Tautonia marina: one gene and its partners. The protein of the gene in region 2 binds, or shares a complex with, the protein of the main gene of each other region. Links are inferred from orthologs where the notes say so. Each region holds a gene or a part of one and is shown on either strand. Other genes may lie near its edges.

The links.
Region 1: the proteins of accD (region 2) and GA615_RS14400 are in contact, whole or in part, in a solved structure (PDB 8UXZ), measured with the Escherichia coli proteins. The link is inferred for Tautonia marina from one-to-one orthologs.
Region 3: the proteins of accD (region 2) and accB are in contact, whole or in part, in a solved structure (PDB 8UXZ), measured with the Escherichia coli proteins. The link is inferred for Tautonia marina from one-to-one orthologs.

Annotation. Positions count from the first base shown.
Region 1 is NZ_WEZF01000011.1:25,572-28,634, forward strand. What follows is about bases 109-3,017. They hold GA615_RS14400 (acetyl-CoA carboxylase carboxyltransferase subunit alpha), read left to right. Parts: upstream 109-953; coding sequence 954-2,081; downstream 2,082-3,017. Other genes in these bases: GA615_RS14395 (serine/threonine protein kinase), read left to right, coding at 109-819. Also shown: more of GA615_RS14395, read left to right, coding at 1-108. UniProt on the Escherichia coli protein: Component of the acetyl coenzyme A carboxylase (ACC) complex. First, biotin carboxylase catalyzes the carboxylation of biotin on its carrier protein (BCCP) and then the CO(2) group is transferred by the carboxyltransferase to acetyl-CoA to form malonyl-CoA.
Region 2 is NZ_WEZF01000006.1:220,175-223,159, forward strand. The notes cover bases 87-2,917. They hold accD (acetyl-CoA carboxylase, carboxyltransferase subunit beta), read left to right. Parts: upstream 87-954; coding sequence 955-1,881; downstream 1,882-2,917. Other genes in these bases: rpe (ribulose-phosphate 3-epimerase), read left to right, coding at 87-295; GA615_RS09700 (histidine phosphatase family protein), read left to right, coding at 292-882; GA615_RS09710 (HAD family hydrolase), read left to right, coding at 2,003-2,665; GA615_RS09715 (GDP-mannose 4,6-dehydratase), read right to left, coding at 2,686-2,917. In the rest of the region: more of rpe, read left to right, coding at 1-86; more of GA615_RS09715, read right to left, coding at 2,918-2,985.
Region 3 is NZ_WEZF01000039.1:11,261-14,201, forward strand. Bases 65-2,851 are described here. They hold accB (acetyl-CoA carboxylase biotin carboxyl carrier protein), read left to right. Parts: upstream 65-1,090; coding sequence 1,091-1,612; downstream 1,613-2,851. Other genes in these bases: GA615_RS26685 (M24 family metallopeptidase), read left to right, coding at 65-1,009; accC (acetyl-CoA carboxylase biotin carboxylase subunit), read left to right, coding at 1,769-2,851. In the rest of the region: more of GA615_RS26685, read left to right, coding at 1-64; more of accC, read left to right, coding at 2,852-2,941. UniProt on the Escherichia coli protein: This protein is a component of the acetyl coenzyme A carboxylase complex; first, biotin carboxylase catalyzes the carboxylation of the carrier protein and then the transcarboxylase transfers the carboxyl group to form malonyl-CoA.

The DNA of each region.
Region 1 (3,063 bases), on a different replicon or contig from region 2:
GGACAGAACTCCGTCATCATGGAGGTCGTCCAGGAAGGTTCCGGCCGACGCTTCGCCCTGAAAGAACTGCTCGAAAGCCGATCGAGCGACCCGGCCGAACGGCGAGCCCTGGCCTTCGAGGCCAAGCTCGGCCAGATGTTCACCCACCCGAACCTCATCCGGGTGCACGAGTTCGTCAACGCCAAGCCCTCGCCGTACTTCGTCATGGACTACTTCCCGGGCATGACCCTTCGCCTGGTCATCGGCAAGCCCCAGGAGTACTCCCTGCCGCCCGGTCGGCCCCACTCGGTGCTGCGTCAAGCGGCCGAGGCGCTGGCCTACATGCACGAACAAGGCTGGGCCCACCGCGACGTCAAGCCCGAGAACATCCTCATCAACCGCTCGGGCGAGGTTCGGGTCATCGACTACGCCCTGGCCAAGAAGATCCCGACCGGACTCGCCAAGCTCTTTTCCGGAAAGCCTCCCAGGGAAGGAACTTACAGCTACATCTCTCCCGATGTGATCCGCCGGCTTCCTCCTTCGGCCGCGGCCGACATCTACAGCTTCGGCATCACCTGTTACGAGGTGGCGACCGGTCGGCAGCCCTTCCGGGCCAACTCGCCGATGGAGCTGCTCAACAAGCACATGAAGGAGAAGCCCATCCCGCCGATCGCTCACAACAAGAACGTCACCAAAGAATTCTCCGACTTGGTCTTGAAGATGCTCGCCAAAAAACCCGACGATCGTCTCAAAGATTTGCGGGAATTCCTGGCCGCCTTCAACCGCATGAGGATCTTCAAGGACGACCCTGACCCCATGGCCGACCGCTTCTCCATGTGATCGCCGGGGAATTCCGCCGACTGCGCTCGCTTCGCCTCGGAATCCGATCCGACTCGAACCCAATTGAACCGACCCAGACCAGACCCCGCCGGCCCCCCCGGCGAACGGCCCGCGCCAGGAGGAGGCGGCCGACCATGCCCCCCGTGACCAACCCGAACACCAATACCCAGGCCCCCAATCAGTACCGCCTCCCCTTCGAGGCCCCCATCTTCGAGATGGAGGCCCGACTGGCCGAGCTTGAAGCCCGGCAATCCCAGGGAGACGGTTCCGGCCTGTCCGATCAGATTCGCACGATCCGGCGCGAGCTGATCGGCCTGAAACGGGCGATCTTCGCCAACCTGACCCCCTGGGAGACGGTCCAGGTCTCTCGGCACCAGCTCCGGCCCCAGTCGCGTGATTACCTGGAGCTGATCTTCGACCAGTTCCTGGAGCTCCACGGCGATCGCGCCGTGGGAGACGACCCGGCCATGGTCACCGGCTTCGCCCACCTCGGCGAGAAGAAGCTGATGTTCGTCGGCCACCAGAAAGGCCGCGACCTGGCCGAGCGAACCGCCTGCAACTTCGGCTGTGCCCATCCCGAAGGCTACCGCAAAGCCTTGCGAGCCATGAGGTTGGCCGAACGGCACCAGTTGCCGATCGTCTGCCTGATCGACACGCCCGGAGCCTATCCCGGCATCCAGGCCGAGGAGCGAGGGCAGGCCGCCATCATCGCCGAGAACCTGATGGCGATGAGCCAGATCGACACGCCGATCGTCTGTGTCGTCATCGGCGAAGGGGGCTCTGGAGGCGCCCTGGGCATCGGCATCGGCGACCGGGTGGGCATGATGGAGCACTCGTACTACTCCGTCATCAGCCCCGAAGGCTGCGCCACAATCCTCTGGAAGACCGCCGAGCGGAAGGACCGCGCCGCCGAGGCCCTGAAGATGACCGGCCGCGACCTCTTGCGGTTTGGAATCATCGACGAGGTGGTCGAGGAACCCCCCGGCGGTGCCCACCGCGACCCCCGAGGGGCCGCCATTGCCCTGAAAGGGTTCCTGACCCGGTCACTCCGCAAGATCGCCGAGATCCCCCGCGATCAACTGCTCGAACACCGTTACCAGAAGTTCCGCCGCATTGGCGAGTTCTTCGAGGACGTTCCCGAGCCGATCGCCTCCGAGGCTGAAGCCAAAGCCACGGCTGGGGCAGAGGGGGAACCTCCTCAGGCAACCGCCCCCCCCTCGTCCGTCAACGGAACCTCGGTCCCCCCGCCGACTTCGTCCTGAGACGTTGAGGAACCGGGGTCTTTGGGCTCGCCTTCCGAGGTGATTCGTGTGGGTGGAGGTGGCGGGGGATTGCGCCGCCCCCGTCGCGCTGCGACCACCTCCTGTCTGTCCCCCAGGGGCACAAAGATGGCAGCCCCCCAAACCGTTGCGGGTGCGCGGGTGGTGCGCGGCTCGGTGCGCTCAAGGCAGATTTCGGAACGGGTTCCCAATCCACGAGTTCGGGAAATATCTCCCGTTCGTTTCGGGAATTCGCCCGGCGTCATCCGAGCGAGGAAGGAACCGAGAAGGGTGAGCCGCGATCGTCCGGTCATCGGCCTTCCGACACTCGCCGGTCGGGCGGGGACGATGCGGTGTCTCGGGCGGTTCCCAACGAGGGCTTGGTTCCGTGATCGATCACCCGATCGCTCGCTCGGGGGGCGTGGTGCGCACGCGGTGCGCCTGGTGGTGCGCGATCGGTGCGCCAGAGCCAAACAACGCAACTGCTTGTCAAAGAACAGATTCAGCCGATTGACACCGTTCGTTTCGGGAAATCAAGGGTGCGGATCGTCGGGGCGGTCAGGAGAGGGCTACGACACACACACTCTCTCATCCAACAAGAGAAAGACGCGGCATCGTGGGCTCTTCTTTAATGATCAGGAAATCGGGCCAGGCCAAGCACAGAAAACCGGGACGATCGGGGAAGGAACACAAATCCTTGATCGCATGAAGCGACGCAACAGATCACGGAGGAGCTGGCGTGCCCTGGGACCGAGGGACCAGGGCCTTTCGTCGGCGAGTGGCTCGGGTGAACGCAAGGGCTCGGGGGCCGGACCTGGAACCGGTTTTGGGGAAGGACGAGGGGAGCGCGTTCGCAATCGGAATTACGAACTAGAGTGCTTGGAGAGTGAGGCTCGATGACCCGGTGCGGTTCGTCTGCCATGCGTGGATTCACCCGGCTTGTTCCCGAGAGCGATCGGGACGCGGGTAAAGCGAGCCGGGGGAA
Region 2 (2,985 bases):
GAGTGTCATGCCCGGCTTCGGGGGCCAATCGTTTCAGGATCATGTCCTGGAAAAAGTTCGGGCGATCCGCCAGGCTCGGCCGAGCCTGCGGATCGCCATCGACGGCGGGATCAATGCCTCGACGGCCGACCGGGCGACAGCCGCCGGCGCAACTCAGCTGGTCGTCGGTTCAGCCACCTATCGACCCGATGGCAATTACGCGGCGTCGCTGGGCGAGGTGGCCGAGGCGGCTCGTCGTGGACTCGAACGAGGCGGGGGCGTCCCGGGCGGGGCGGCTCACCCGTCACTCGAATGACACAGGTGCTTCTGATTCGACCGGGTGCCACGGTCTACGACGAGCAAAACCGGGTCCAGGGCATCCTCGACGTCCCGCTGAGCGACCGAGGCCGTGCCGAGGTCGCCGAACTGGCCGATCGGCTCGCGGGAAACGGCGTGGCCATCTCTGCGCTGTATTGCGGCCCCGGAGAAAGCGTGGTGCGAACCGCCGAGACCGTCGGACGAGCCCTGGGCCTGCGGGTCCGTCGGCTCGACGAGCTTCGGAACCTCGACCAGGGACTCTGGCAAGGCTTGCAGATCGACGAGATCCGCCGACGCAATCTCAAACTGTTCCGCCAGTGGCAGGAAGACCCTCGAACGGTCTGCCCTCCTCAGGGAGAGCCCGTGGAAACCGCCCTGGCCCGAATCACCACGGCCCTTCGCCCGATCCTTCGCAAACACCGAGACGAGGCCATCGGTCTCGTTGTGGCCGAGCCGATCGCCCGGCTTGTCTCCTGCTTCCTCAGACGCGATGAGAATGTCCTCTTGCTCGAACCGGTCCCGACGGGCGATTTTGAACGCATTGAAGTCGTCGCAGAGGGCCGACAGGATCGATCACCCCCCTAAGTCGAGGCGACCCTTAAGATTCCGACAGGGTCCCGACTTCTTTCGTTTCCCTTCCCCGCGAGCTCGAGATTGATGGAACAACTCACCACCCCTCATGCCGATGTCCGGAGCCCCAGCCCGGCCGTCGCCCCCACCGGAGCGACTCCGCCCATGGCCTCCAACCGCAGTTCTTCGACCGACGCCGTCCCCTTGCCCGCCGTCAGCAAGAAGGTCCCCGAAGGGGTCTGGATGCGCTGCGACGGCTGTTCGGCAACCCTCTTCCGGAAGGAAGTCGAGCGCAACCGCCACGTCTGCCCCCAGTGCAATCACCACTTCACCCGATCGGCCCGCGATCGGATCGCCGACCTGCTCGACACAGACACCTTCGAGGAATGGTTCCCCAACCTTCGCCCTGGTGACCCCCTGGGCTTCAACGACCGTCGGCCCTACCCGACCCGAGTCGAGGCCGAACAGCGCCGAACGGGTCTGACCGAGGCCGCCGTGGTGGGTCAAGGATTCATCAAGGGGATCCGGACCGTCTTCGGGATCACGGATTCCGGGTTCATCATGGGCAGCATGGGCTCGGTCGTCGGGGAGAAGATCACCCGGGCGATCGAGGAAGCCACCCGTCTGAAGCTCCCGCTGGTCATCGTCTCCGGCTCCGGTGGCGGGGCTCGGATGCACGAGGGAATTTTCTCCCTGATGCAGATGGCCAAGACCTCTGCCGCCCTGGCACGTTATCATGCCGCCGGGGGCTTTTTCATCAGCGTACTGACCCACCCGACGATGGGGGGCGTAGCCGCCAGCTTCGCCAGCCTGGGGGACGTGATCCTCGCCGAGCCAAAGGCCCTGATCGGCTTTGCCGGCCCGAAGGTCATTCAGCAGACGGTCCGGGTGAAGCTTCCCGAAGGATTCCAGCGGAGCGAGTTTCTGCTCGAGCACGGGTTCATCGACCGAATCGTTCACCGTCATGACCTGCGGAGCACACTTGCTCAACTGCTCAACTACGTGACCCCCTGACGACGATCACCGGGCTCAAGGCGTGAGGATGACGATCAAACCGCCCTGGCCGCGACCGTTCGGGGAATCTCCGCGCAGACGTTTCCCGCTCCGCCCGATTCATTGACCGCAGGCGAGTCTGATGCCAAGGCCCCGCGCTGTCCTCTTCGATTTCGATGGTGTTCTCGCCGACACTGAGAATGTTCATGTGGCATCCTGGGAGCGGATCTTCGCCGTGATGGGGCTGGAGGTCACTCCCGAGCAATGCTCCCGCGCCGCCGAGATCGACGACCGCGCCTTCTTGACCGAGATTCTCACGGCCAAGAAGATCGAAGACGCCGCGATCGAGGGTTGGGTGGGTCGCAAGCAGGAGCTGGCCGCGGCGATGCTGGGGGATGAACCCCGCCTCTATCCCGGAGTCGCCGAACTGGTGCGACGGCTCGAACATCAGGTGGTGCTGGCGGTCGTCACCTCGGCAAGGCGTGAGGATGTCGACAGCGTGCTCCGATCAGGTGGGATTGCCGGTGCATTCAGCACGGTGGTGTCGAAGGAAGACGTGACACGGACCAAGCCGGACCCCGAGCCTTACCGCACGGCTCTGGAACGGTTGGGAGTGGCCCGTCAGGAGGCCGTGGTGCTCGAAGATTCGGCGGCAGGGCTGGCCTCGGCCCGAGCGGCGGGACTTCGAAGCATTGCGATCGGCCACCGTCACACCAAAGGGGTGTGGGTGGGTGAATCGACCTTCCTGGAAGACCTCGCAGACGTGGACGGAGTCCTGTTCGCCCTGGGATGTGCCGACGAGTAAATCACAGGAAGCACCCGGTTTCAAACAGACCGAAACCAGGAAACGAATTGGGCGAGCCCGACCTCGAAAGGGGTCGAGGGATCGTAACCCAGTTCGGTTCGAGCGCGGGAAATGTCGGCGAAGGTTTGTCGCACATCGCCCGGTTGCTCGGGTTGTCGGTCGATGATCGGTTCCTTACCGAGCGCGCGGCCAAGCGCCGCAATCATCTCACGCAGCTCAATCGGCTCGGAGTGACCAAGATTGTAGATGTGGTGTTTTTTGCATTTGTCGGCGGCTCGAATGACTCCATCCACAATGTCGCCAACGAAGGTATAGTCCCG
Region 3 (2,941 bases), on a different replicon or contig from region 2:
CGGATTCACCGGCGATTCGTCGGCGGTGTTGCTCGGAACTGATCGCTCGGTGATCGTTTCTGACTTTCGGTATGAAACGCAGCTCCGGGACGAGTGCCCGGGGCAGGAGTGCCATATCCGGCCGTCGAGCAAGACGCTGGCGCAGGAGTTGGGGGAGGTACTGGCCGGGTTCGGCTGGCGAAGCGTCGGATTCGAGTCGGCGTCGCTGTCGGTCCTTGACTGGGAAACGATCCGCAACGGTTGCGGGTCGGTGGAACTGCGCAGCACGGCGGGGGTGGTCGAGGAGGTCAGGGCGGTCAAGGATGAGGCGGAGATTGCGGCAATTCGCCGGGCGATCGACCTGGCCGAGCAGGTGTTTGAGCGGGTTCGGCACGGGTGGTCGGGGCATTGGGATGAGGCCGAGGTGGCCAATCGGCTGGAGTCGGAGCTGAGGAGCCTGGGGGCGGCCGGCTCGGCGTTTCCGCCGATTGTGGCGGTCGGGCCGCGATCGGCCTTGCCTCATGCCCGGCCCGAACCGGGAGTCCGGGTCGATTCGGGCGACTTCACGCTGATCGACTGGGGGGCCTGTCTGGGGCCGATGCCGTACAGGAGCGACTTGACGCGGGTGATTGTCACCGGTAAGGTAACGCCGAGATTCGAGGAGATTTACGGGATTGTCGTGGAGGCCCAGCGTCGGGCGATCGCCTCGATTCGTCCGGGAATCTCGGCCGGTGAGGTGGACGCCCAGGCCCGATCGTACATTCAAGAGGCAGGCTTCGGTCGCTTCTTCGATCATGGGCTCGGACACGGCATCGGCCTGGAAATTCACGAGGCTCCGCGCCTTCGGAAGGACGCGGCCGAGGTGCTACGACCTGGCATGGTGCTGACCATCGAGCCGGGGATTTACCTTCCCGACTGGGGAGGCATCCGGATCGAGGACGATGTGCTGGTCACGCCCGACGGTTGCGAATGCCTGTCCCGACTTCCTCGTGACCTTGACCGCATTCGAGACGACACTCCGGGAGCCTGAGGGCTTGAGTCCCGGATGGTCCGAGGACAGATCCCCGAAGCTTCTCGACGCCGAGCCAAGCAGAGCGATCGGAGCGTAGGAATGGCCGAATCCCCGACCGGGTCGGCGGGTGAACATCCCGACCCGGATAATGTCCGCCGGATCCATCGCCTGGTCCGGATGATGCAACATTACGACCTGACGGCCATCGACCTGGTCGAAGGACCGACGAAGATCCGTCTACGTCGTCGGACCGAACAGGCCGTTGTTCCGCTTGCTCAGGCACCGGCCCAGGTGGCGCACCTGCCCGTCGCTCCGGCGGTGGGAGCAACGCCCGCGCCGGCCGCAGCGCCGCCGGCCCCGGCCGCGGCTCCCGAAGTTAAAGGCACGCTGATTGAAAGTCCGATGGTCGGCACGTTCTACCAGTCGGGCTCGCCGGAGTCTCCGCCGTTTGTGACCGTGGGTGCCACGGTTCGTCCCGAGACGACGGTCTGTATCATCGAGGCCATGAAGGTGTTTACCGAGATTCCGGCCGGTGTTTCGGGCCGGGTCGTCGAGATTTTGGCTCAGGACAAACAGCCGGTCGAGTACGGCCAGCCCCTGTTCCGCGTCGAACCGGCCTGAGCCTGGCCGCTTGGTCGTGCTTGTGCCCCTGCGCTCCGCTCCCCGATGCTCCCGGGCCTTAGGATCGGGCCTGGCGGTTGGATCTCAAGAGACCCTCGCGGGAGCACCGCCCGGCGCCACCCCGCGAGGAGCCCGGAATCCCCCGGACCCTCGCCGATGGCTGAACCGTCGAAGATTCGTCGTATCCTCGTCGCCAATCGTGGCGAGATCGCCCTGCGGATCATCCGCGCCTGCAAGGAACTCGGCCTGGAATCGGTGGCCGTGTTCTCTGAGGCCGATCGCGGGGCCCCGTACCTTGACCTGGCCGACCGAGCCATCTGCATCGGCAAGGCTCCGGCGGCCGACAGCTATTTGAACATCCCTCGCCTGATCGCCGCGGCCGAGATTGCCGATGTCGACGCGATTCACCCCGGCTACGGGTTCCTGAGCGAGAACCCCCACTTTGCCGAGGTCTGCCGCGCCTGCAATTTTGAGTTCATCGGGCCTCCGCACGAGGCCATCCGTCGGATGGGGCTGAAGACCGAGGCCAAGGCCGCGGCCCAGGCTGCCAAGGTGCCGCTCGTTCCCGGGTCTGACGGACCGGTCGATAGCGATGACGACGCCGTGCGAGTGGCCCGCCAGATCGGCTATCCGGTCTTGATCAAGGCCGCGGCCGGTGGCGGTGGCAAGGGCATGCGCGTGTGCCGGGAAGAAGCGGCCCTTCGAACCGCCATTGCCCAGGCCCGCGCCGAGGCCGACGCCGCGTTCAAGAATCCGAGCATCTATCTCGAAAAATTCATCGACCGCCCCCGGCACGTCGAGGTTCAGCTGCTGGCCGATTCGCACGGCAATGTGATTCACTGCTGGGAACGCGAGTGCAGCCTTCAGCGGAGGCACCAGAAGCTCATCGAGGAATCTCCCGCACCGACCTTGCCGAGCCGCGTGCGTCGGAAGATCTGTGAAGCGGCCGTCCGCCTGGCCAAGACCGCCGGCTATGTGAATGCAGGGACCTGCGAGTTTCTCGTCGATGCCGACTACAATTTTTACTTCATTGAGGTCAACGCCCGGATTCAGGTCGAACACCCGGTGACCGAGCTGGTCACCGGCATCGACTTGATCAGGGAGCAAATTCGGATCGCCAACGGTGAGGCCCTGTCGGTCAGTCAGGCCGACGTGCCACAGCTCGGGCACGCGATTGAGTGCCGGATCAACTGTGAAGACCCGGAACACAACTTCCGCCCGAGTCCGGGCCTGATTTCTGGTCTGAGGGTGCCCGGTGGCATCGGAGTGCGATGGGACTCGCATATCGTAACCGGTTATCGCGTGCCGCCGAACTACGACTCAATGATT